One region of the Parabacteroides johnsonii DSM 18315 genome, then DNA from elsewhere that is predicted to be linked to it. Evidence: riboswitches for the same ligand, from Rfam matches in the RefSeq annotation. Region 1 holds a riboswitch; each other region holds the start of a gene.
What was found. A riboswitch is a leader RNA that binds a small molecule or an ion and turns the genes downstream of it on or off. The one in region 1 is predicted to bind cobalamin.
Positions count from the first base shown of each region.

Region 2: another riboswitch for cobalamin. It lies ahead of NQ564_RS05765 (ABC transporter substrate-binding protein); the one in region 1 lies ahead of NQ564_RS17395 (TonB-dependent receptor).
Region 3: another riboswitch for cobalamin. It lies ahead of NQ564_RS11850 (porin family protein); the one in region 1 lies ahead of NQ564_RS17395 (TonB-dependent receptor).

Region 1 is NZ_CP102285.1:4,253,454-4,261,572, forward strand. Features, by position in the region: gene atpD (F0F1 ATP synthase subunit beta) at 1-1,162, opposite strand, end outside; cobalamin riboswitch at 1,465-1,747, shown strand; gene NQ564_RS17395 (TonB-dependent receptor) at 1,781-3,781, shown strand; gene NQ564_RS17400 (DUF5074 domain-containing protein) at 3,802-5,208, shown strand; gene NQ564_RS17405 (ABC transporter substrate-binding protein) at 5,211-6,329, shown strand; gene NQ564_RS17410 (FAD-binding and (Fe-S)-binding domain-containing protein) at 6,696-8,119, shown strand, end outside.
Region 2 is NZ_CP102285.1:1,400,368-1,408,486, reverse strand. Features, by position in the region: gene cobM (precorrin-4 C(11)-methyltransferase) at 1-178, shown strand, start outside; gene cbiD (cobalt-precorrin-5B (C(1))-methyltransferase CbiD) at 192-2,036, shown strand; gene NQ564_RS05780 (hypothetical protein) at 2,037-2,711, opposite strand; gene NQ564_RS05775 (ABC transporter ATP-binding protein) at 2,835-3,842, opposite strand; gene NQ564_RS05770 (FecCD family ABC transporter permease) at 3,842-4,879, opposite strand; gene NQ564_RS05765 (ABC transporter substrate-binding protein) at 4,889-6,049, opposite strand; cobalamin riboswitch at 6,106-6,307, opposite strand; gene NQ564_RS05760 (hypothetical protein) at 6,349-6,708, opposite strand; gene NQ564_RS05755 (precorrin-2 C(20)-methyltransferase) at 7,042-7,740, shown strand; gene NQ564_RS05750 (glutamine synthetase) at 7,755-8,119, opposite strand, start outside.
Region 3 is NZ_CP102285.1:2,870,664-2,878,782, reverse strand. Features, by position in the region: gene NQ564_RS11875 (MFS transporter) at 1-630, shown strand, start outside; gene NQ564_RS11870 (hypothetical protein) at 651-1,490, shown strand; gene NQ564_RS11865 (acetylxylan esterase) at 1,520-2,800, shown strand; gene NQ564_RS11860 (lactonase family protein) at 2,830-3,948, shown strand; gene murQ (N-acetylmuramic acid 6-phosphate etherase) at 3,994-4,809, shown strand; cobalamin riboswitch at 5,041-5,237, shown strand; gene NQ564_RS11850 (porin family protein) at 5,502-6,089, shown strand; gene priA (replication restart helicase PriA) at 6,206-8,119, shown strand, end outside.

The sequences.
Region 1 (8,119 bases):
ACGGGTCCAGGATGCGCGAAGTGGATTCCAGCGGATCGACGGCCGGATAGATACCGAGTTCGGTGATCTTACGGCTCAATACCGTTGTGGCATCCAGGTGCGTAAAGGTCGTTGCCGGAGCCGGGTCCGTCAAGTCGTCTGCGGGCACATAAACTGCCTGGACGGAAGTGATGGAACCTTTCTTGGTGGAAGTGATGCGTTCCTGCATGGCTCCCATCTCGGTGGCCAGTGTCGGTTGGTAACCGACGGCAGACGGCATACGTCCCAACAGGGCGGACACCTCCGAACCGGCTTGCGTGAAGCGGAAGATGTTGTCGATGAAGAAAAGGATGTCTTTCGTTTCCCCTTCTGCCGCCAGGTCGCGGAAAGACTCGGCGATCGTCAGTCCCGAAAGGGCTACCGAAGAGCGGGCTCCCGGCGGTTCGTTCATCTGCCCGAACACCAGTGTTGCCTGCGACTTGGCCAGTTCGTCGTAATCGATCTTGGACAAATCCCAATGACCGGCCTCCATGCTTTTCTTGAATTCTTCGCCGTATCGGATGACTCCGGACTGGATCATCTCGCGCAGCAGATCGTTTCCTTCGCGTGTACGTTCACCCACACCGGCAAAGACGGAAAATCCGTTGTTTTTTTTCGCGATGTTGTTGATCAACTCCATGATAAGGACCGTCTTCCCTACGCCGGCTCCTCCGAACAGACCGATCTTGCCTCCTTTGGAATAAGGTTCGAGCAGGTCGATCACCTTGATGCCGGTGTACAAGACTTCGCGGCTGGTGGTCAAGTCCTCGAACTTGGGCGGTTCACGATGGATCGGAAGGGACCCTTTCTTGTCGAGTTCGGTCATTCCGTCGATGGGGTTTCCCGTTACGTTCATCAAACGCCCTTTTACCTGGTCGCCGACCGGCATCGTGATGGGCGAACCGTGTGAAACGGCTTCCATTCCTCTCCGTAGTCCGTCTGTCGTATCCATTGCTACGGTGCGGACCGTGTTTTCCCCAATGTGCTGCTGGACTTCCACAATCAGAATCTTTCCATTGGGGCGGGTTATCTCCATTGCGTCGTGGATGCGGGGAAGCGTTATCTTTTCTTCCTTGCCATTATCGAAATGAATGTCCACGACCGGACCGATAACCTGTGAGATATAACCTTTTATTTCTCCCATACAATCTCTTTTTTCCTTAATCCTATTCAAATCTTCGGTTGCAATATTACGAATTATGAATTTCCGAAAACCGGAAATATTACTTTTTGAGTCTTTTTGTACTTAGTTAAATATTCAACTAATTTCAACATCTTCTAAAATGAACCAATCGAGTTCTGAAATGAACCAAAATAGCGGGAATAGCTTATTTTGTAAATCGTAGAGATAGAAGATTCTAAGCGAGATATGACGCTTTGCCAGTGGAAAATGGGTGAAATGTTTTACTTTGTTAAATAAAAAGGATTACTCATCTGTTTTTTCTACCTTTGTGGTCGGATTATGGTGTAACCGTATTTGCTTCCGCTGACGGTTAGTAAAAGGGAATCCGGTGAAAGTCCGGAGCTGTACCCGTAGCTGTAAGTTCTGAAACCCCGGCAAATCTTGTTGCCACTGGTGAGTCAGTTGAAAGTTTAAATGCGAATAACTACTCTCAACTTTTAATTGATTCGCTGGGAAGGCTGCCATTAGCAGGCAATTATCCATTGTCAATTGCCAATAGAAAAGGGGAGAACAAGCCAGAAAACCTGCCATTATTCAGTATCTGGTCCCTCGGGTAAAGGGATTGAAGAATCGAAAGGTATGCAGAATTTATTTATAAAACGATTGTCGGGCTTATTATGTGCTTGGCTGTTCCCGTTTGTCGCTTTGTATGCGCAGGTGGACACAACGATCTATCACCAACTTTCGGGTGTCGAAGTGCTGGGAAAGGTACGCCCTTCCACAACCCGCGAGAGCACGCCGCTTCAGGTAATGGACAAGGCGGGGATGGAACGGCTCGGCGTTCAGGACTTGTCGGAAGCGGTGAAGCGGTTCTCCGGTGTGACGGTGCAGGATTACGGAGGTATAGGAGGGTTGAAAACTGTTTCCGTCCGCAGCCTCGGCGCCAAACATACGGCTGTCAGTTACGACGGGGTGACAGTCACGGACGCACAGAGTGGCCAAGTGGATATCAGTCGCTTCTCCTTGGACAATGTCGATATGATCTCCCTATCGATCGGCCAGGCTGACGACATCTTCCAGACAGCACGGATGTATGCTTCGGCGGGGGCGTTGAGTATAAAGACTGCTGCCCCCCTGTTTAAGGAAAAATCCTATAATGCTTATGTGAAACTGAAAGGAGGTTCATTCGGATTGTTCAACCCGGTGGTACGTTATGAGCAGAGAATAGGAAATCGGTGGTCCGCATCTCTGCATGCAGATTGGTTGAGTGCAAAAGGAGATTATCCTTTTACACTGATAAACGGTAAGGAGGTTACAGAAGAAACCCGTAAGAACAGCGATGTTCAGTCTCTTCGTCTGGAAGGAAATGTGTATGGTCATTTCGGACAGGGTGGAAAACTGAATGGCAAGGTTTATTATTACGATTCGGAACGGGGACTTCCCGGTTCGGTAATTCTTTATAATAGCAATGCCCGTGAACGGGTATGGGATAATAACTTTTTTACACAGCTTCATTATGAGAACGAATGGTTTGATCGCTTGAAATTCCAGGTAAATGCCAAATACAATTATTCGTTCAGCAAGTATCGCGATATCAGCAATAAATATTCCGGAGGCAAACAGGAAGATCTGAATACTCAAAACGAATATTACGGATCGGCTGGGATTTTGTATACACCCTGTTCTTATGTCTCTTTTTCGTTGAATACGGATATCGCGCGAAATACTTTGGTAAACAATTTCGTAAATGCTCCGACTCCCAAACGTTGGACTTCACTTACTGCATTTGCTATACAATATAAAAGCCCGGTATTGACAGCTACAGCCAGTTTGCTGAGCACTTATATAACGGACAAGGTTGAGAATGGAGATAGGCCGGCAGATAAGAAAAGGCTTTCTCCGGCAGTAAGTATCTCCTGGCGTCCGTTCCAGGAACAGTCTTTTCGTATTCGGGCTTCTTATAAAGATATATTCCGTGTCCCGACTTTTACGGATCTGTATTATTTGCGTATGGGGAATGTCAATTTGAAACCGGAAAAAGCAACTCAATATAATATCGGGTTTACATGGAATGATGAGATAAGTCCTTTTATACGCCTGTTAAGTGTTTCTGTTGACGGCTATTATAATAAGGTGAGTGATAAGATTGTCGCCATTCCGAATATGTACATCTGGAAAATGATGAATATGGGAGAAGTGGAGATAAAGGGGATAGATGTAAATCTAAGTGCCAATATACCTTTATATAAGGCTTTTTCCCTCTTGCTCTTGTCCTCTTATAGCTATCAGGATGCGATCGATGTAACTGACCCGGAAGAAAAAAACTATAAGAACCAGATACCTTATACCCCACGGCATTCGGGGTCTGTTTCGGCATCATTGGAAAACCCTTGGGTGAATGTGACCTATACGCTTGTGGCAGCAGGTGACCGTTATGCCCTTCCGCAGAATATAGAGGCAAATCAAATAGATTCATATATCGAACACAGTCTTTCTGTAAACCGGAGTTTTGCATTGAAGAAGTGTACATTCAAGGTGCAGGGAGATATCCTGAATCTGACAGATAAAACGTATGACATTATTCAGTATTATCCGATGCCGGGGCGTTCATGGAGATTTAGTTTAAGTATTACATATTAATTAGATAAAATAGAAATAGTATGAAGAAGAAAAGTATTTTTTTTGTTTCAGTCCTATGTGCACTGATGTCTTTTGTCTTTACAGGATGTAAGGATGAAGATGAAAATCAGCTTACTGTTCCGACAGAAGTTGTGACTGGGGTCACTTTTACAGATACGGATCAGGTTGAAGGAGTAATTAAAGGTACATTGAAATGGACTGCCCCGGAAAATGTATCCAATATCACTAAATATGTTATTTATCTGTCTGCCGATGGAAAGGGTAGAGATACGAAATTGGGTGAAGTTGAAGTCGGAACAAACAGCTATGCTATTGAAACCAGTGTAACTGCCGATACATATATTATAGTGGTTACATGTAATGCACAGGGAGAATCAGAGGCTTTGGCAAGTGTGAAAATCCAGGACCTCACACCGGACAGCCCGGAGCCGGAGCCAGAACCTGTAGATAATGGTGGTATCTATTTTCTGAATAGTGGAAAGATGGGGAGCAACAATGCTGGCCTTTCATGTTTCAATCTGAATACGTTGACGATGACTGTTGATACTTTCATGAACGTGAATGAAAGAGGATTGGGTGACACGGCTAACGATATGATTGTATATGGTTCTAAAATGTATATAGCTGTTTATGGTTCCAGCATTATCGAAGTGACAGACTTGAGTGGTAAATCTATCAAACAGATCAAATCGAGTGGTGATGCCTTATTACCTCGTTTCTTTACAGCTAATGAAGGAAAAGTATATGTGTCCTTGTATGATGGTTATGTAGCCCGTTTGGATACGGCATCTTTAGAAATCGAACAGAAAGTAAAAGTTGGCCGTAATCCGGAGCAATTGGTAGTTGCCAATAATAAATTATATGTGGCGAATTCCGGTGGTTTGGATTATAATACTCCGGTTGGGTATGATAAGACTGTATCTGTTGTCGATTTAACATCTTTCCAAGAGACGAAGAAGATCGAAGTGGTAACAAATCCTGTAAACTTGGTGACAGACAACCAGGGAGATGTTTATTTGGTTTCTATGGGTGATTACGGTGCTATTCCGAATACTTTCCAACGTATCGATAGCGAGACGGATGAAGTCACGACTATTACGGAAACGAATGCGACAGAAATGGCTTCTGTCGGTGATAAGCTTTACATGATCTATTCACAGTATGATGCAAACTGGAACCAGGTTATCTCATTTATTTCTTATGATGCAATAAATGAGAAGGTTATTTCAGATAACTTTATCACGGATGGAACCTCTATTGATAAACCTTATAAAATCGGAGCTGATCCGACGACCGGTTATATTTATATTACTGCTTCCGATTATAAGACGAATGGCGATGTGTATGCATTTGATGCGAGTGGTAAGAAGTTATTCCAGTTTGAAGTTGGTTTAAATCCTGTTAAGGCTGTATTTGTAAAACGATAAAAATGAAGTTGCTTGCTTCTTTCCTTTTACTCTGCCTCACGTTAAGTTGTAATATGAGGCAGAGTTCCCATTCCGAAGAATCCCTCTCCTCCGACACCATTCGCTACGCCCAAGGTTTTACAGTGCATCATTTCGATGGTTATACGGCTGTTGAAGTGAGCGATCCGTGGGACAGCACACGTCTGTTGCAACGGTATCTTTTGGTTGACCGGGAACGGCCTGTTCCCGGAAATCTCCCGAAAGGGACGGTCGTGCAGGTTCCGGCGCAGAATGTCGTGGTTTATACATCGGTGCATGCGGCTATTATCGACCAGTTAGGTGAGACAGGGCGGATCATAGGTGTTTGCGAGCCTCGTTATATGGACACCCCTGCTATCCGGGAAGGGCTGAAAGCTGGACGGATTGCCGATATGGGAGAGGCGACTGCCCCTAATGTGGAACTGATGATTGACAAAGGCGCCGAGCTTGTGATCGTTTCTCCTTTCCAGAATAGCGGCTACGGACCTGTCGAGAAACTGGGAATCCCCATTATCGAAGGGGCCGATTATATGGAGTCGCTACCTTTGGGACGTACCGAATGGATTCGTTTCTACGGGATGTTGTTCGGTAAGGAGGCGTTGGCCGATTCTATTTTCAGGAATACGGAGAAAAACTATCTCGATCTGAAACGGTTGATCACGGCCGATATGCCTCGTCCGACCGTTATCTCCGAAAAGAAGTTCGGTTCTTCCTGGTTTATGCCGGCGGGAGAAAGTTATATCGCCAATCTGTATGCCGATGCTGGAGCCGATTATGTTTTCAAGGAACTCCCCGGAGCCGGAAGTACACCTTTGGCTTTCGAGACAGTGCTCGACCAGGCTATCCATGCCGATATGTGGCTGATTAAATATAATCGGTCCGAAGACATGACCTACGATGATCTGCGTGCCGAATATACGCCGTACGAAAACTTCGACGCCTTTAAGAACCGTCGGATCTATTCCTGTAATACGGGGCTTGTCCCTTATTATGAGGAATTCCCTTTGCATCCCGATTACTTGTTGAAGGACTTGATCTGGGTTTTCCATCCGGAATCGCTGCCTGGTTATACTCCTCGTTATTATCGGAAGATGCAGGACTGATTACAATAAAAATTTTTGAAAAATAATCCTTTATCTGACTATATATGTGCTTGTTGCATAGTAAATCGCAGATGAGGGATTTTTTATAGACTCGTGTCAATCTTGGAGATAAGGGGATTTGGATACCCCTGTGTGATGTGAAATGCTTGTTTTACATATCTGGGACGCTTGTTTGTCAATGATTTTACAAGTGTTCTACAATTGGCAAGCAAGAACAAAGGTATGACTCCCGTTGTAGTGTCTTGCAGCTTTTCTCCTTATTGATTGGTGCTAATGAATCAATAATTCTTCATTTTATACCGAGGGATAATGCCTTGCTATGTTGTTTCTATTTATATCTTTGTCTTTATCTAAGAAAACATATTTATGAAAAGGAAATCGTATACTGATGCGCTTACCACATTGGCAAAAGGAACGGATGCCGGCTTGTACCGGCTGATCCCGGAAAGAGTAGAGATCGTAAACAGTGAAGAAGAAGTGCAGGAAATCCTGGCCGAGTGCCGGGTTACCGGTAAGCCTTTGACTTTTAAAGCAGGAGGTACATCATTGTCGGGGCAGACCATTACGGACTCCGTCCTCGTGGAGATCGGTCCCGATTTCGGGAAGATAAAGATTTCGGAAGACGGACGGTCGGCTACTTTTCCTTGCGGGATTACCGGCGATCATGCCAACCGGCTGTTGAAACGTTACGGGAGGAAGTTGGGACCGAGTCCGGCTTCCATCAAATCGGCCCGTATCAGTGGGATCGTGGCCAACAATGCCAGTGGTTCAAGTTATGGTATTACCTATAATTCCTATCATACGGTCCGCAGTATGCGTTTGATCCTGACGGACGGAACTTTGCTCGATACCGCTTCGGCCGAAAGCCGGAGACATTTTGTCGAGAGCCATCCCGAATGGGTGGACGGTTTGCTTGCACTCCGGGAAAGGGTGAAGCAAAATCCGGAGATGGAGGCCCGCATACGTCATAAATACGAACTGAAGAATACTTGCGGGTACGGAGTTAATTCGTTGGTCGACTATGACGATCCGGTCGATATCCTGATGCATCTGATGATCGGTTCGGAGGGAACGCTCGGTTTTATTTCGGAAGTGACCTTTGAGACAGTCCCTGACCTGAAACTGAAAGCTTCGGCTTTGCTTTACTTTCCCTCTATCCGCGAAGCTTGCCAATCTATTCTACCGCTTCGCGAGTGCAGTGTTTCGGCTGCAGAATTGATGGACCGCAATGCCCTCCGTGCTGTCGAGAACGAGCCGGGGATGCCTGAAACGCTCCGGACTTTGCCGGATGAGGCGGTCGCCCTCTTGATCGATACCTCTGCCAATGACAAACAGACGCTACAAAAGCAGTTTGCCGAGATTGAAGAGAAGCTTTCATCCGTACATACACTTTACCCGGTTTCTTTTACCACCGATCCGGAGTTGTATGCCACTTACTGGCGTGTCAGGAGCGGCCTGTTTACTTCGGCTGCGGCAGGACGTCCGCGGGGGACGGTGTCCATTATAGAAGATATTGCTTTCCGGGGAGATGTCTTGGGAGACGCCCTGACCGATGTACGCGAGGTGCTTGCCAGACACCATTATCCCGATGCTGTGATGTGGGGACATCTGTTAGATGGAAATGTTCATTTCACTATTTTCCCGGATGTCAACCGCTCGGAAGGGGTGGAGGGGTATGCCGCCTTTATGCAGGAACTGACCGACACGGTGCTTCGCCATGACGGTAGCCTGAAAGCCGAACACGGGACGGGGCGCAATATGGCTCCGTTTGTCCGCCAGGAATGGGGAGA
Region 2 (8,119 bases), 1.9 Mb from region 1:
CAAGTTGACTTGGAAAGACGAACGCATCTACCGGGGCGAATTGAAAGATCTGGAACGGATCGTAAAAGAAAACAACCTGACGTTGACAACCTTGTTAGTCGTCGGCGATGCCATAGACAACAGGGAGGGACTTTCACGTCTTTATGCAGACGAGTTCAAACATCTTTTCCGCCATTAGCGAGACGCACATCATGATACTGATCTTAGGAGGAACAACCGAAGGACGAAAGGCCGTACAAGTCGTTGAAAGCGCAGGTAAACCTTACTACTACTCGACGGTTGGTAACGAACAGGCGATAGAAACCGTCCATGCCATCCGCCTCACCGGTGGTATGGATGAAGAAGATATGGCACGATTCTGCCGCGAGAAAGAAATCTCGTTACTGGTCGATGCCGCTCACCCTTTCGCCATCCAGTTGCACCGGACACTTGCAAAGGTTTCCTCCCGCCTCCGGATTCCTGTCGTCCGGTTGGAAAGGCAATATCCCGCACATGACAAGCGGTTGATATGGTGCACGGATTATGCCGCCGCCATCGACCGCCTGCGTGCGGACGGGATCTGCAACCTGTTGGCCCTGACAGGCGTCAAAACCATTGCGAAACTGCGCCCTTACTGGGAGCAGACACCCTGCTGGTTCCGTATTCTGAACCGGAAAGAGTCGCTTTCGCTGGCCGAATCCAACAGATTCCCGAAAGAACGGATCATTTTTTTCCATGAAGGAGAAGACGAGAAGAAGCTGCTGGACCGGCTTCATCCGGATGCTATACTGACAAAGGAAAGCGGGGAAAGCGGATATTTCAAGGAAAAGGTCGAAGCAGCACAAGCCTGCGGCATTCCCGTCTATGTCATACAACGCCCTCCCCTGCCCGACAGTTTCACCTTCGTGCAAGGCCTGGAAGGACTTCGTAAAGCCATCGAACGCCTCGCTCCCGGTTTCTTCCCGCTCCGGAACGGTTTCACGACCGGCGCATGTGCTACGGCTGCCGCCAAAGCCGCCTTAGTCGCTCTACTGAGCCAAACGGTACAAACCACAAGTTGCATCACGCTCCCTTCCGGAGAAAAGATCACACTCCCTGTCACCGCTACCGAATGGGTGGAAAACGCCGCCCTGTGCACAGTTATAAAGGACTCCGGCGACGATCCGGACGTGACAAACGGCTGTTCCGTCATCGCCCGTATCGAGTTGCAGGCAGGACAATCCCCCGTCCCCGTTATCCTGTTTCGCGGCGGTGAAGGGGTCGGTACGGTAACGCTTCCCGGTCTCGGCCTCGAAATAGGCGGACCAGCCATCAACGCCACTCCCCGCCGCCTGATTACCGAAGAACTGACAACAGTACTGGAAGAAAACGGCCTGTCGGGCAAGATAAAGGAGGTGGTCGTTACGATCTCCGTTCCGGGAGGGAAAGAGTTGGCTGCCCGGACATTCAACCCGAAGTTGGGAATTGTCGGCGGAATCTCGATCATCGGGACATCCGGAATCGTACACCCTTTCTCGAACGATGCCTTTATTGCCTCGATCAGGAAAGAAGCCGAAGTTGCGAAAGCAATAGGATGCTCCCGCCTCGTCATCAACTCAGGGGCGAAAAGCGAGCGTTTCCTGAAAGGCTACCTGTCGGAACAGTTGTCGGAAGAACTTCCTCCACAGATGTTCGTACACTACGGGAACTTTATCGGAGAAACACTGAAAATAGCTGCCGAACTGCAATTCGCCGAAGTCATCATGGGAATCATGATCGGCAAAGCCGTCAAACTGGCAGAAGGAGCACTGGACACGCACAGCAAGAAAGTCGTCATGAACAAAACCTTTCTGAAAGAACTGGCCGGAAAGGCAGGCTGCAAACCGGAATCCGTACAAACAATAGATTCCCTGACACTGGCCAGGGAACTATGGGAACTGTTCAGTGAGACCGAACAGCAAAGCTTCTTCCCTCTTCTGTTGCAGAAATGCCAGGAGCACTGTGCACCCCTGTTCCCCGATGGGAAACTGTCTGTCCTACTGATTTCGGAAAGCGGGGAAATAGCCTTTCAATCGTGATTATTCAAATGTAACATCCTTGTTCTGCACATAAGAGACATCGATCTTTCCTCCTGCATTGCCGTTGCTCTCCTGCAAAGGGAGTTTCCTGACGCGGCTCAGGAACAAAGTTCCTTTGGCGGCAGAGGTCGGATTCGTAAAGTTCAGCGTGATAAAGGTCGCACCTTCCTGCGTATTGTTGATATCATAAACACCACCATTGTAGGTCAGATGTGCCTGGACATATTCATCCTTTCCGACCGGCTTTCCTACCCAAGTGATAACGGTCGTGCCATTACCTTTAATAGACGTCAGAGATTCGGGAAGCGCGATCGGATCGACATCGTCGATAGAGGCCTTGTTTGTATAAACCTGGTCCTTCCAACGGGTAAAGGTGAACGTGACCGGGTCCAGCCCGGACTCGGACAGCATATACATATAGGTTCCCATCCCCAAAAAGTCAGGTGCTTTCCCGTTAAAGAGAATACCTTTGGCCGGCAGGCGCAGATTGGCTCCTTCACTGTTATACTTATTGAAATTTGCGCCTATATGGGTATGATTCTGCGTAACATTATATTCGACACCCAAATTCTGGTAGAAAGGGATCGACGGATCAATCCCGTCCGAATCATCGTTATCGCAAGCGGTAAACACACCTGCGAACAACAGGCAAGCATAAAGGAAATACTTTCTCATATCGTTTAATTTTATCCGAGTTCCGGAAGGTATAAGAGATCAATTGCTTCTCCGAAGACTCTACTGTTCTTTGATAGAAATAACAAATGAGGCGGGAAAAGTTTTTCCTTTTAGGCTTTTTTGTCAGATGGAAAGCTGTTGCAAAAGGGATTCTATCGTATCAGCAGACAGCGTACATCCATCGGACTGGTGGATCAGGAATGCAGAACCGGCAGACAGCTCACCCGTCTCGATCCATACAGGCGACTCCACATGCCTACCGGCACGTATGCCGTTCCGCTGGAGCGCCTTACGGACCATCGCATACTTCTGTCCGTGACCGGTCAGACGTATCTCTCTCGAATACTGGTTATCAATACGGAACAAGCCGGTCTCCGTGTCGAACACGATCCCCTTGCGGGCGAAGAAACCGCTCAAATGGCCACTCAGGGCAAGGTCTTCGGGCGTACCGGTCGTAATCCCGTTCGTCCGGTCCATCAGCCAAATCTTGTCGGCGATCTGGAGCGCCAGTTCGAGGTCGTGTGTGGAGAGGAAAATCGTCTTATTCGTGCTTCGTGTCAGATGGTGGAGCAATTGCATGATCTCCACCTTGCTCGGAAAATCGAGGAAAGCGGTCGGCTCGTCCAGAAAGATAACAGGTGTTTCCTGAGCCAGCGCCTTGGCGATCATGACCTTCTGCCGTTCTCCGTCCGAGAGGGTATGCACCATGCGGGAGGCCAGGTTCTCGATCCGTACCAGAGCGATCGATTTTTCTACGACTTGCTTGTCCTCCTTGCCCAACCGCCCCCAAAAACCGGTGTAGGGACTGCGTCCCATCTCGACCAACTCCCGCACAGACATATTCCGGATATCACATTTCTCCGTCAAGACCACACCGATCGTCGTGCTCAGTTCCTTGTCCGAATAGCTATCCACATCACGTCCCAAGACGGCGATCTCACCTCCCAACTTCGGCTGGAAAGCCGACAACGTGCGTAAGAGCGTCGACTTCCCGACTCCGTTCTCCCCTAACAGGCAGGTTAATTCTCCGCTATAAATCCGGGCTTGTATATGGCTTGCCACCAACTTAGTATCGTTCTTTGTCCGGTAACCGATAGAGAGATCATGTATATGGATCGTATCTTGTTTCATCATTCGTTCAGTTCGTTCTTACGTTTGCGGAATAGTACGGAGGCCACTACAGGAGCACCGACCAAGGCAGTCACCGAGTTGACCGGCAAAGCCCCTTCGAAGCCGGGCATCCGGGCAATCAGGTTACAGGCGAGCGCCAATGCGGCACCGGCAAACAAGACGGCAGGCATCAGGACCCGGTGGTCGGAGGTTTGAAAAATGGCCCGGCACAGGTGCGGAACGGCCAGGCCAAGAAAGATGACCGGTCCGCAATAGGCCGTCACGATCGCCGTCAGCACTCCTGCCGAGGTGATCACCAAAAGACGTGCCCGCTTGATGTTCAATCCCAAGTTACGGGCATAGCCGTCGCCAAGCAGCATCAGGTTCAACGTCTTGATCAACAGGAACGACAAAGGGATCAGAATCGCCATGATCGCAACAAACAGCATCATCTGGTTGCCGGAAACACGTGAGAAGCTGCCTAACCCCCAGATCACATAGGCGCGAATATCCTCCTCCACGCTGAAGAACTTTAGCACGCCGATCACCGCATTCGCCACGTAGCCGATCATCACACCGATGATCAGTAGCGTCACGTTCCCTTTCACCTTCTGCGACACATATACGATCAACGCCATCACCGACAGCGAACCGATCACAGCCGCAATCGAAAGCGCAATTTCTCCCATAAACCCTAATTTGCTAAGCGCAACTCCTCCGAGGCTACCGCTCAACAACACCACGAAGGCCACGCCCATACTCGCACCGGAACTGATCCCCAACACGGAAGGCCCCGCCAGCGGATTCCGGAAAACAGTCTGCATCTGCAAGCCGCTTATCGCCAAGCCCGCTCCCGCCACCAAAGCAGTCAATGCCTGCGGAAGACGTGATTTCCAGACGATATTCTGCCAAGTCACCGGCTCGTCTCCAAGTCCGCAAATAATGTTCCAGACAGACTTCAACGGGATAGACACCGATCCTAACACCAAATTCAGGAACATCAGGACCAGGATAGACGCTACGATGAGCAACATAAGAAAAGTAGTGGAATGTCTCATTCGTGCAGCTTATTTGAGTCGGGCATAATAAACAGGCGTATGATCGGGCAGCAAGTCCGGATGGAATATATGCAGCAGGTCGGCCAGTACGACTTCCGGCTCGGTCGGCATACTTTCGTAAAAAGGCGTATCTTTCATGTTGCAATAGATGATCCCTTTCTCTTTGAAGGCACGGAAATCGGCATAACGCGGGTCCTGCTCCTTCAATGCCTCATAGCTGAACGTACCCGGATAGCTGTTCACAATGCGCCAGTAATCGGCTTCGTCACCCTGGTTGTAGACAGTTTCGAAATCGAGCGTCACACCTCCCGAACGTTTATCGTCTTTGAGGAAATAGTCGGCACCGGCGTCCTTGAAAAGCTGGGCGAGAAAGCTCTCCCCTCCTACGGCATACCAGTTACCGCCCCGCATCTCGCCGCTCAACACGACCGGACGTTTCTTCACTTTTCCTTCCGCCGTCAGCTCCTTCAATTCATTGTAACGGGCCGCGATGGCGTCGAATGTCTCGTTTGCCTTTTGCTCCTGTCCCACCAACAGACCGACGAACTTCACCCATTCCGCCTGTCCCAACGGCGTCATCTCCTTATAGCCTAAATGCGGGATCAATGGGATACCGACATCCTTCAAGGTCTCATATCCGCCCCGTTTAAAAGGCGAAACAAGGATCAGGTCGGGGTTCATACTCATGATCACCTCGTTGTCGAAATTCCCTTCTATACCGATTTTGGCGGTCTTCCCGCTCTTGAGACGTTCGTTCATCTCTCTATTGAACAGATGCCGGGTACTGGTCACCCCTACGACCTTGTCCAGTTCGCCCATCTTGATAAAATTGGACAACTGCAAAGATGTCATACAGATAACACTTCTGATGGGTGTCTCGATCACAGTATACGATTCGGGGATGCCGGCCGGTTTCGTTCCTCTCCTGACAAGCGCATAATGGAAAGTCGTACTTTCCTCATTCTGCGGGTCCTGGATATCCAGCAAGACATACCCGTCCCGATAGGATAATTCGAAACCACGGGCATACTCCGGTACAATATGGACACCGGAAAACGCGCTTTTTTCCGTCGTTTCCACCTTGTCGGTCCGTTGATTGTTTTTGGTCGTACACGAGGATGCGACACACAACGACATAAGCAGGCAGCACCCTGCCAGGCATTTTTTCATATTCAATATTATTTTATTATAACCAGGCGAGCGTTGTCCACCCCACGAGGACGAGACTCTTCTAAACCGAAACGGCAGGTCTTCTGACTTACTTCCATCCCCGGACACCTTCCCGATCCCCCGATCAGTGGCATTGAGTATTGCCGGTATGTTACCGAAGTTTCACAGCAGCGTGGTCTGTCCGGGATTCCCACCCGGTTCCCTTTTCATCCCTGTCCTGTAAGGAGGACAGGGAAACCTGTTTCAAAGGGCAAATATAATAATATTACTTTTCTTTCAAGAGAAAAGTGGCAGACAAATCAGTTTTTCTTACGAGCCGCCAGATATTCGTCTTCCGGCATGACTTTCAGCACATGGCCGCTTTCGTCGAAAGCGACAACCAGATTCCGCTGATCAGTCGTCTCGAGAGAGACCTTATACTGGATAGGGCTGCCGCCACCATTCGACTTGTACACCTCTTTGATCAGGCAATTTTCATAAGCGTTGTAAATCGCTTCCTGTGTGGCAAGATCCACATCGACGATATCGACCGCATAGAAATTTTTCATACTCAACATATCGATATCCATATTCTCGTCCTGCCCTGCCTGCGCATAACCGTTTTGAGACATACAGACACACGAAACCACCATAACCATCATCAATACTAACTTCTTCATAACCTAAAATTTTAAACAATCTATTTACCTTTTTCTAATCGCCCCATTAAATACAAATTATATGCCAAAGAACATAAAACGGTATTCTCCTTCTGAAACATTCTTCACTGCTTTTAAAAGTTTCAAGAGTTCCATCAGGTTGAAACTTTTGTTTCATCCGGGGAAACTTTAGTTTCATGCGGCAGAAACTTTAGTTTCATACTTTGAGACAGAATGAAACTAAAAAAGATTGTGGAACAGGATATGTAGAAATTATCCCCACAATTGTGGAATGCCGATTTGGAAAGTTCCTCAATTCTCCTCACTTTTGCACATCAAATAAATCAAACGCATATGTCGTACCCCATCTGCTTCGTATCGCTCGGTCCGGGAGACCCCGAACTGATCACCCTGAAAGGCTTGAAAAAGCTCCGACAGGCCGAGATCATCTATTGTCCCGCCACCATGAACAAAAACGGGCAACTCCTCTCCCGTGCGGCCCGTATTATTGAAGAATTGGGAATCGGCGAATCCGCGATCCGGCTCTTCACGCTTCCGATGAGTAAAAACCGCACCGAAGCCTGGAAAGTCTACGATGCCTTGTATGAAGAGGCAGCATCCGCTTGGGACGAAGGGAAAAAGGTGGTCATTGTGGCGGAAGGCGATGCCGGGTTCTACTCTTCCATACAATATATATACGACAAATTCAGGGAGAACCGCATCGAAGTAGAACGAACCGCCGGAATCCCAGCCTTCATTGCGGCAGGAGCCTTAGCCGGCTTGCATATCGTCAAACAGGAAGAACAGATCATCGTCATACCCGGAACGCTGACAGCGGAAGAATTGTCGGAAAAAATCAAGGCCGGCTATGTGATCGTCATCATGAAGCTGTCCCAATGCGTGGAGGCTGTCCATACCTGCATCCAGTTGCATCCGGAAGCGAACTTCCACTATTTTGAGAATGTCGGGACCGGGAAAGAGTTCTATACTTCCGACCGGAAACAAATTCAGGGAAAAATATTCCCATACTTTTCCCTGATGATCATCCAATAGTATATCTATCTAAACTATGCTATTATCGCATTCAGGCTGTCTATATGGAAACGAAGCATCTCGATATAAGGCAGGACCGAATTATGATATATGACTGCTTTCATATGCGAATCTTCCATTTTGTTGGCCTTGCGGTTGGCTTCACGCGTCTTACGGGCGTTATACAAGATAGCGGAAATATGATTCGAGATCTCATCCAGCACCTTATTCCCGGCATGGCAAATAGCCTCCGCCTCGTCCGGAGCGTATATCGAACTGGCCTGGGATACAGCCTCCAACATGGACTGCTGGTATGCACCTGCCATCGGGATCAGTTTATGAATTGCATGATGGCATAGCGAATGGGCCTCCTTCTGCTGCTGCTTGAGCGCAAGTTCCC
Region 3 (8,119 bases), 1.4 Mb from region 1:
GAGTTTTTTGCAACTTTCGTTTCCTTTTTCAAAAAGAAACAAGCTTTTGTCGCGATCCTGTTCATGTTGTTGTACCGTTTTCCGGAAGCCCAGTTGGCAAAATTGGTAACCCCTTTCCTGGTTGATCCCCGCGAAGTGGGAGGTTTGGGGCTTTCTACGGCTGAAATCGGCCTTGTGTATGGGACAATCGGTACTATTGGGTTGACATTGGGCGGAATATTGGGAGGTATCGCCGCTTCGGCGGGAGGATTGAAGAAATGGATTTGGCCTATGGCATTGGCGATTTCCTTGCCTGACGCTGTCTTTATCTATCTGAGTAGTGCGTTGCCTGATAATTTATGGATCGTCAACATTTGTGTATTTGTCGAACAGTTCGGGTATGGCTTCGGTTTTACAGCCTATATGTTGTATTTGATTTATTATTCCGATGGAGAACACAAAACGGCACATTATGCGATCTGTACGGCTTTTATGGCTTTAGGCCTGATGTTACCCGGAATGGCTGCCGGTTGGTTGCAGGAACAGATGGGCTACGAGAATTTTTTCTGGTGGGTGATGGGATGTTGCCTGATAACACTGCTTGTCACAGCCTGCCTGAAGATCGACCCTGAATTTGGAAAGAAGAAGTAAATCATAAATTATAAATCATGATGTTTTTAATAGCGGATGGCGGCTCTACGAAAACGGATTGGAGTATTGTGTCCGGCAATCAGGAAATAGACCGGATCAAGACACGGGGGATTAATCCTTTTTTTCAGACGGAAGAAGATATTTCGGCTGAAATAAGGGATAACCTGGTTCCCAAGATAAAGAAGTATGACTCTATCGAGGCCGTTTACTTTTATGGTGCCGGATGTGCGTTTCCGGAAAAGAATGAGATTTTACGCCGGTCCATTACGCATTATCTGCCGGTCCCGGTGGAGGTAGGTAGCGACTTGCTGGCGGCAGCCCGTGCCCTTTGTGGCAACAGTCCAGGCATAGCCTGTATTTTAGGGACTGGTTCCAATTCCTGCCTGTATGACGGAAAGGATATTATCAAGAACATCTCTCCGTTAGGCTTTATCTTGGGAGATGAGGGGAGTGGTGCCGTACTTGGAAAATTGCTGGTCGGGGATGTGTTGAAAAACCAGTTGCCAGTAGCCTTGCAAAAGGCTTTCTTTGCGGAGTTCGGGTTGACACCGGCTGTCATTATGGAAAAGGTCTATAAGCAGCCTTTCCCGAATCGTTTTCTGGCAAGTTTATCTCCTTTTTTGCTTCGGCATATAGAAGAACCGTCCATACATGATCTGGTGAGTAATAGTTTTCGAGCATTCTTTGCCCGCAATGTCATGCAGTATGGTTGCCTGGACCATCCTGTCCATCTGATAGGTTCCATTGCTTGGTATTATCAGGATCTATTGAAAGAGATAGCTTGTGAGTTCGGGTTTCGGTTAGGTACGATTGCTCAAAGTCCGGTTCAAGGTCTGATCAGATATCACAGTGTTTTATAAATAATAAATTATCTAATTCAGTTTTTATCATGAAAAAATCTTTATTCTTATTGTGTTTGCTTCTGGGAATGTTGGGAAATTGTGCATTGGTGTTAGCACAACCGGCTCAGAAGTTGATCAATGTGGTGGTTTCGCCTGACCGTATTGATTGGAAGTGCAAGGCGAAGGAGGAAGTGAAGTTTACGGTACAGGTTTTCAAGAATGAGAATTTATTGAAAGATGTAGTTGTCGACTATGAACTGGGGCCGGAATATTTTCCGACGGTTGTAAAGAAAGACATTCGTTTGGCAGATGGAAAAACGACACTGAAAGCGAAGATGAATGAACCCGGGTTCCTGCGTTGTAAAGTGACGGCCAAAGTGGACGGCCGGAAGTATGAAGGGATGGCCACGGTGGGCGTGGATGAAACGAAGATTCAGCCGACAACAGCTGATCCGAAAGATTTTGATGCTTTCTGGACCGGTGCGATCGCCGAAGCCCGTAAGCAACCGCTTGATCCCAAGATGACGTTGCTACCGGAAAGATGTACTTCTACACAGAATGTTTACCATGTCAGTTTTCAGAATGAACGTCCCGGTTCCCGTATGTATGGTATTCTGATTGTTCCGAAGAAACCCGGTAAATATCCGGCAATCCTTCAAGTTCCTGGAGCCGGCATACGTCCTTACAACGGATTCAATTTAGGAGAAAATATCATTACATTGGAGATTGGAATACATGGTATTCCTGTAACGATGCCACAAGAAGTATATAACAATCTGGCTGCCGGGGCATTGAACGGATATAATGCAATAAACAAAAATAATCGTGATACACATTACTATAAGCGAGTCTATCTCGGTTGTGTGCGGGCTGTGGACTTCCTCTATTCTTTGCCAGAGTTTGATGGGAATACGGTTGGTGTGACCGGTGGAAGCCAGGGAGGGGCCTTGTCTATTGTCACGGCCGGCCTGGACCCGCGTATTAAGTTCCTTGCCGCTTTCTATCCGGCTTTGTGTGATTATGCCGGTTATCTGCACAAACGTGCAGGAGGCTGGCCGCATTATTACCGGAATGCACAGCCGGTGGCAAACGAAGTGGAAACGCTTGCTTACTTCGATGTCGTGAATTTTGCCCGCCGTGTGAACGCTCCGGGCTGGTATAGCTGGGGATATAATGATGTGACCTGTCCGCCGACTTCCATGTATTCGGCCTACAATGTTATTCCGGGAGCGAAGGATTTGCATCTTTACCTCGAAACCGGTCATTGGACATATCCGGAACAGCAGTCGGAGCGTATTGAATGGCTGAAAGGTAAATGCGGGAAGTAAATGCGTTTTCCGGTTAATTATAAATAGGTATGTCGAAATTAAAGTATTTTTTAGCAGGGTTGTTAATTATGGCAGTGACATCGTGTATGCAAAAGGAGAGTGAATTGTTTTTGTTTGTCGGGTCGTATGCGGATGCTACGGACCCAGGCATACACCTGTATCGGTTCGATGTGGAGAAAGGGATGGCTGGGCCGGTGAAGAGCCTGTCGGGTATCCAGGACCCTTCTTATCTGGCAGTGAGCCAGGATGGCAAGTTTGTTTATTCGGTAAGTGAAACCGCTGTTCCGGATGCAAAAGTATGCGCCTATTCGTTTGACAAACATACCGGGACACTTTCTTTGCTGAACGAGCAGAAGACGGACGGGAGTGCTCCTTGCTATATCTGGGTGGACAGTAAGCGCCGGATGGCTGTCACAGCCAATTACAACGGCGGAAGTATCAGTGTCTTCCCGATCTCGGCCGATGGCACTCTGCAACCGGCTAAAGTATATGCGTATGAAGGAGGAACACCGGGTTCTGAACGCCAGGCGGTTCCACATTTGCATTGCGTGTATGCTTCGCCGGATGAAGCCTACCTTTATGCCAATGACTTGGGGACAGACCGGATTTATAAATATGATATCATCGCTTCCGATAAGGGCTTGGGCTTGCGGGAAGGAACGCCTGCATCTTTCAGTTTGCCGGCAGGAGAAGGTCCGCGTCATGCAGTTTTCCATCCGAACGGCAAATGGGCTTACCTGATCGGCGAGCTTTCCGGCCGCGTCGTTTTCATGCAGTACGACAAAGGCAATCTGACTCCGGTCCAGTCTGTAGAAGCCGACACGTTGCATGCCTCCGGCAGTGCCGATATACACATCACACCGGATGGCCGTTTCCTGTATGCTTCCAACCGTCTGAAAGGTGATGGTATCGCGATTTTCTCTATCGATCCGGCAAACGGGCAACTGACAAAGGTTGGCTATCAGCTGACCGGTGTTCATCCGCGTAATTTTGTCATCACTCCCAACGGCAAGTTTCTGCTTTGCGCCTGTCGGGACAGTAATGTTGTGCAGGTTTACGAAATAGACAAACAAAGCGGCTTGTTGAGAGATACGGAAAAAGATATCCGGGTAAGCAAGCCCGTTTGCCTGAAATTCACTAACAGGTGAATGTGATATTTTTAGTAGCTTTGCACTTGCAAATTGTAATAAGCTATGTCATTCATCAAGATAACAGAACAGGATTCTCTCTATAACGACCTGGAACGGAAGTCCGTCCGGGAGCTGCTCGAAGATATCAATACGGAAGATCAGAAAGTGGCGTTGGCTGTCCGAAGGACCATACCCAAAATAGAAGAATTGGTTTTGCAGATCGTTCCCCGTATGCAGCAAGGCGGACGAATCTTTTATCTGGGAGCCGGAACCAGCGGACGGTTAGGGGTTTTGGATGCTTCCGAAATCCCCCCGACGTTCGGGATGCCTCCCACACTGATTATCGGCTTGATAGCCGGTGGCGATACCGCCCTCCGGAATCCGGTGGAGAATGCCGAAGACGATGAGGAACGAGGCTGGCAGGAATTGTTGGAGTATCAGGTCAATACGAAGGATACCGTGATCGGCATTGCTGCTTCCGGGACGACTCCCTATGTGATCGGTGCCCTTCGCAAAGCGCGTGAACAGGGCATTCTGACCGCCTCCATTTCCAGTAATCCTGATTCACCGATGGCGATGGAGGCTGATGTCTCAATCGAAATGATTGTCGGACCGGAGTTCGTCACCGGCAGTTCCCGTATGAAATCCGGAACGGGACAGAAAATGATCCTGAATATGATTTCCACTTCCGTTATGATCCGATTGGGGAGGGTTAAAGGAAACCGGATGGTCAATATGCAGCTCACCAATCAGAAACTTATCGACCGTGGAACTCGCATGGTCGCTGAAGAATTGAGCCTTCCCTATAACCAATCCCGCCATCTGCTGTTGATGTACGGCTCCGTTCAAGCAGCTGTCGAAGCCTACCGTAAGGAGTAAGAAGAATTCTACCGGTGGAACATTCGTTCCCTCGGCATGGCACACTCGTTTCCTCGGCATGGCACAGCCGTTTCCCTTGCATGGCACAACCGTTTCCTCAGCATGGCACAGTTGTGCCACAGGAGTGTAATATTTGTGGCACTGGCAGCAGGAACCGAAAGGATGCTTGTCGCGTCTGTATTTTTCTGTAAGAAGATGGACAATATATGAGAAATATATGGAAAATATCGCTATATTTGTCCCATGCATTGTTCCTGCTTCGCCATCTGCGGAAAAGGATTAAAAGGGAATCGGGTGTAAATCCCGGACAGTCCCGCTGCTGTAAGCTTCAAAACGGATTGGGCAATTCTTTTATGCCACTGACGCGAGTCGGGAAGGCGCTCATACCGGAAGTAAGTCAGAAGACCTGCAACGCATATTTTTCGACGGCTTCGAGGAAAGGCCGGAAGAGAACAGTGAAGCCGTAGGCTTTTGTCTTTCTTAATTCCCGTTTCCCGTAGTCTGTTTACTTGTTTTTAATTATTTTGCCATAATAATTAGGAAAAGAGGCATGAATCTGTGTGCGGGATGAGCTCCGCCTCCGATTCATGCTTTCCTTTTACGGGGGGAAGCAACACTTAGGCGGTGATATTTGTTTATTATTGGAAAAGTGCGTTTATTTGTAATTCGTATTAACTAATTAAAGAAAAAGTATGAAGAAGATTGTTGGGCTTATATTGTTGGCTGTGATGGCGTTGATTGCCGTACCTGCGAAATCCCAGATTAAGTTCGGTATAAAAGGCGGTTTGAATATATCCTCTGTCCATTTCAACAAAGAGATTGTCGGAAAGGATAATGTGACCGGATTTAATATCGGTCCGATGGTGGAGGTGATGGCCCCGGTAATGGGAGTCGGTTTTGATGCGGCTATCCTGTATTCGCAAAAAGGGATAGGCGTGAAGAGCGAGAAAGATATTAAGAATGACTATATAGACGTTCCGGTTAACCTGAAATGGAAATTCGGTTTGCCTATTGTCAAAGGGTATCTGTCAGCCGGTCCGTATGTCGGTTTCCGGGTGGGCGGCGATAAGTTCTGGGATATTCCGGGATCGGTCGGAGACCAGTTGAAGGCAAAGAGTTTCAATGCCGGTTTGAACTTGGGTGCCGGTGTGGAACTGATCAAACATTTACAGGTCGGTTTCAATTATGCCCTCGGCTTGACGGATGATTATAGCGCATCAAAGTTTGAATTAAACGGTAAGAACCGAGGCTGGTCGATTACGGCTGCTATCCTGTTTTAAAAAGGGAATAAAGAAGATTTGCGATCAGATAAACAGAGGCCGGGCTTTAGCAGTCCGGCCTTTTTTGTTACTTTTGGCATCGCTATGAACATGGGTTCGTATAAAGAAGGATAAGAATGAAGTACGCAGACGTTATACTCCCGCTTCCGTTGGAGAACAGCTATACTTATAGCATACCGCCCGATCTGGAACAGACGGTAATACCCGGTTGCCGGGTGATCGTCCATTTTGGAAAGAAGCGCTATTATACGGCTATCGTCATGGATGTGCACGAGCGTGTGCCCGATAGCCAGTACGAGACGAAGGAGATTTACGCCTTGCTGGACGCTACGCCTGTGCTCCGTCGTCCGCAACTTCGTTTCTGGAAATGGATCGCCTCCTATTATTTGTGTAAATTAGGAGATGTCTATAAGGCGGCTTTGCCTTCCGGCCTGAAATTGGAGAGTGAAACGGCTGTAACCTATAATGAAGAGTTCGAAGCCGACGGCCCTCTGCGGCCGAATGAACAAGCTGTGCTGGATGCTTTTTCCGGCGTCTTGAAACTGACGGTTTCCGAACTGGAAAAGAAAACCGGACTACGGAATGTCGTGCCTGTGGTCGCCTCCCTGATGGCTAAGGGGGCAGTTGAGGTGAGTGAGGAGCTGAAACGGGGCTTTGTGCCGAAGATGCAGACCTTTATCCGTCTTGCCGAGGCGTATAAGGAGGAAGAAAAATTACAGGCTGTGTTTGCGGACTTCAAACGGGCGAAGAAGCAGGAACACTTGCTGATCTGTTTCTTGGAACTCAGCCATGCGCTTAATCCGGCACTGGTACGCGAATTGTCGAAGAAGGAATTGTTGGAGAGCAGCGGTTGTTCTCCGGCCATATTGGATGGTGTGCTGAAGCGAGGTGTGCTGGAAAGTTATGAGAAGGAGGTAGGAAGGTTGCAGGTTCCGGTTTGCCGTTTGCAACCCCTTACCCCTTTAAGTGCGGCGCAGGAGAAGGCTTACGGGGAGATACATGATGTCTTCCGGGAGAAAGAAGTCTGCCTGTTGCATGGCGTTACTTCCAGTGGAAAGACGGAAGTCTATATGCGGCTGATCGACGAGGTGTTGAAGATGGGACGCCAGGTTTTGTATATGCTGCCTGAAATCGCCATCACGACCCAGATCACAGAACGGCTTGCCAAGTTGTTTGGTGATAAGTTGTTGGTCTATCATTCCAAGTTCTCTGATAACGAACGGGTGGAAGTCTGGAACCGGCTGTTGCATACGGGCGAGCCGATGCTGGTATTAGGCGTCCGCTCTTCCTTGTTTTTGCCGTTCAAGGATTTAGGTTTGATTATTATAGACGAGGAACATGAGAACACTTACAAGCAGCAGGACCCGGCACCGCGTTATCATGCCCGTAATGCAGCGTTGGTACTGGCCGCTATGCATGGGGCGAAAACATTGTTGGGCTCTGCCACCCCTTCCATCGATTCCTATTTTAATGCCACTACCGGCAAATATGGTTTGGTGGAGCTGACTACCCGTTATGGCGACCGGCTGATGCCGGAAATACTGACGGTCGATATCAAGGAGTTGAGGCGTAAGAAGATCATGAAAGACACGCTCTTTTCGCCGGTCTTGGTAGAAAAGTTGAGCGAGGCGTTAGGGAAGGGAGAACAAGCGATCCTGTTCCAGAACCGCCGGGGATTCGCTCCGGTGATTGAGTGCAAGGATTGCGGTTGGGTTCCCCATTGTGTCAATTGCGATGTCAGCCTGACCTACCATAAGTTTCGTAACGAGTTGGTTTGCCACTATTGCGGATATAAAATCCAGTTGCCTCACCAGTGTCCGGAATGCCAGAGCCCGGAACTTCGTACGATGGGGTTCGGGACCGAGATGGTGGAGGAGGAGATAGCTACTCTTTTCCCTTCTGCCAAAGTCGAGCGTCTGGATTTCGATACTGCCCGTACCCGTACGGCTTATGAGCGGATCATCGCAGACTTTGAGAAAGGTAAGACACAGATATTGATCGGAACCCAGATGTTGTCGAAAGGGCTGGAT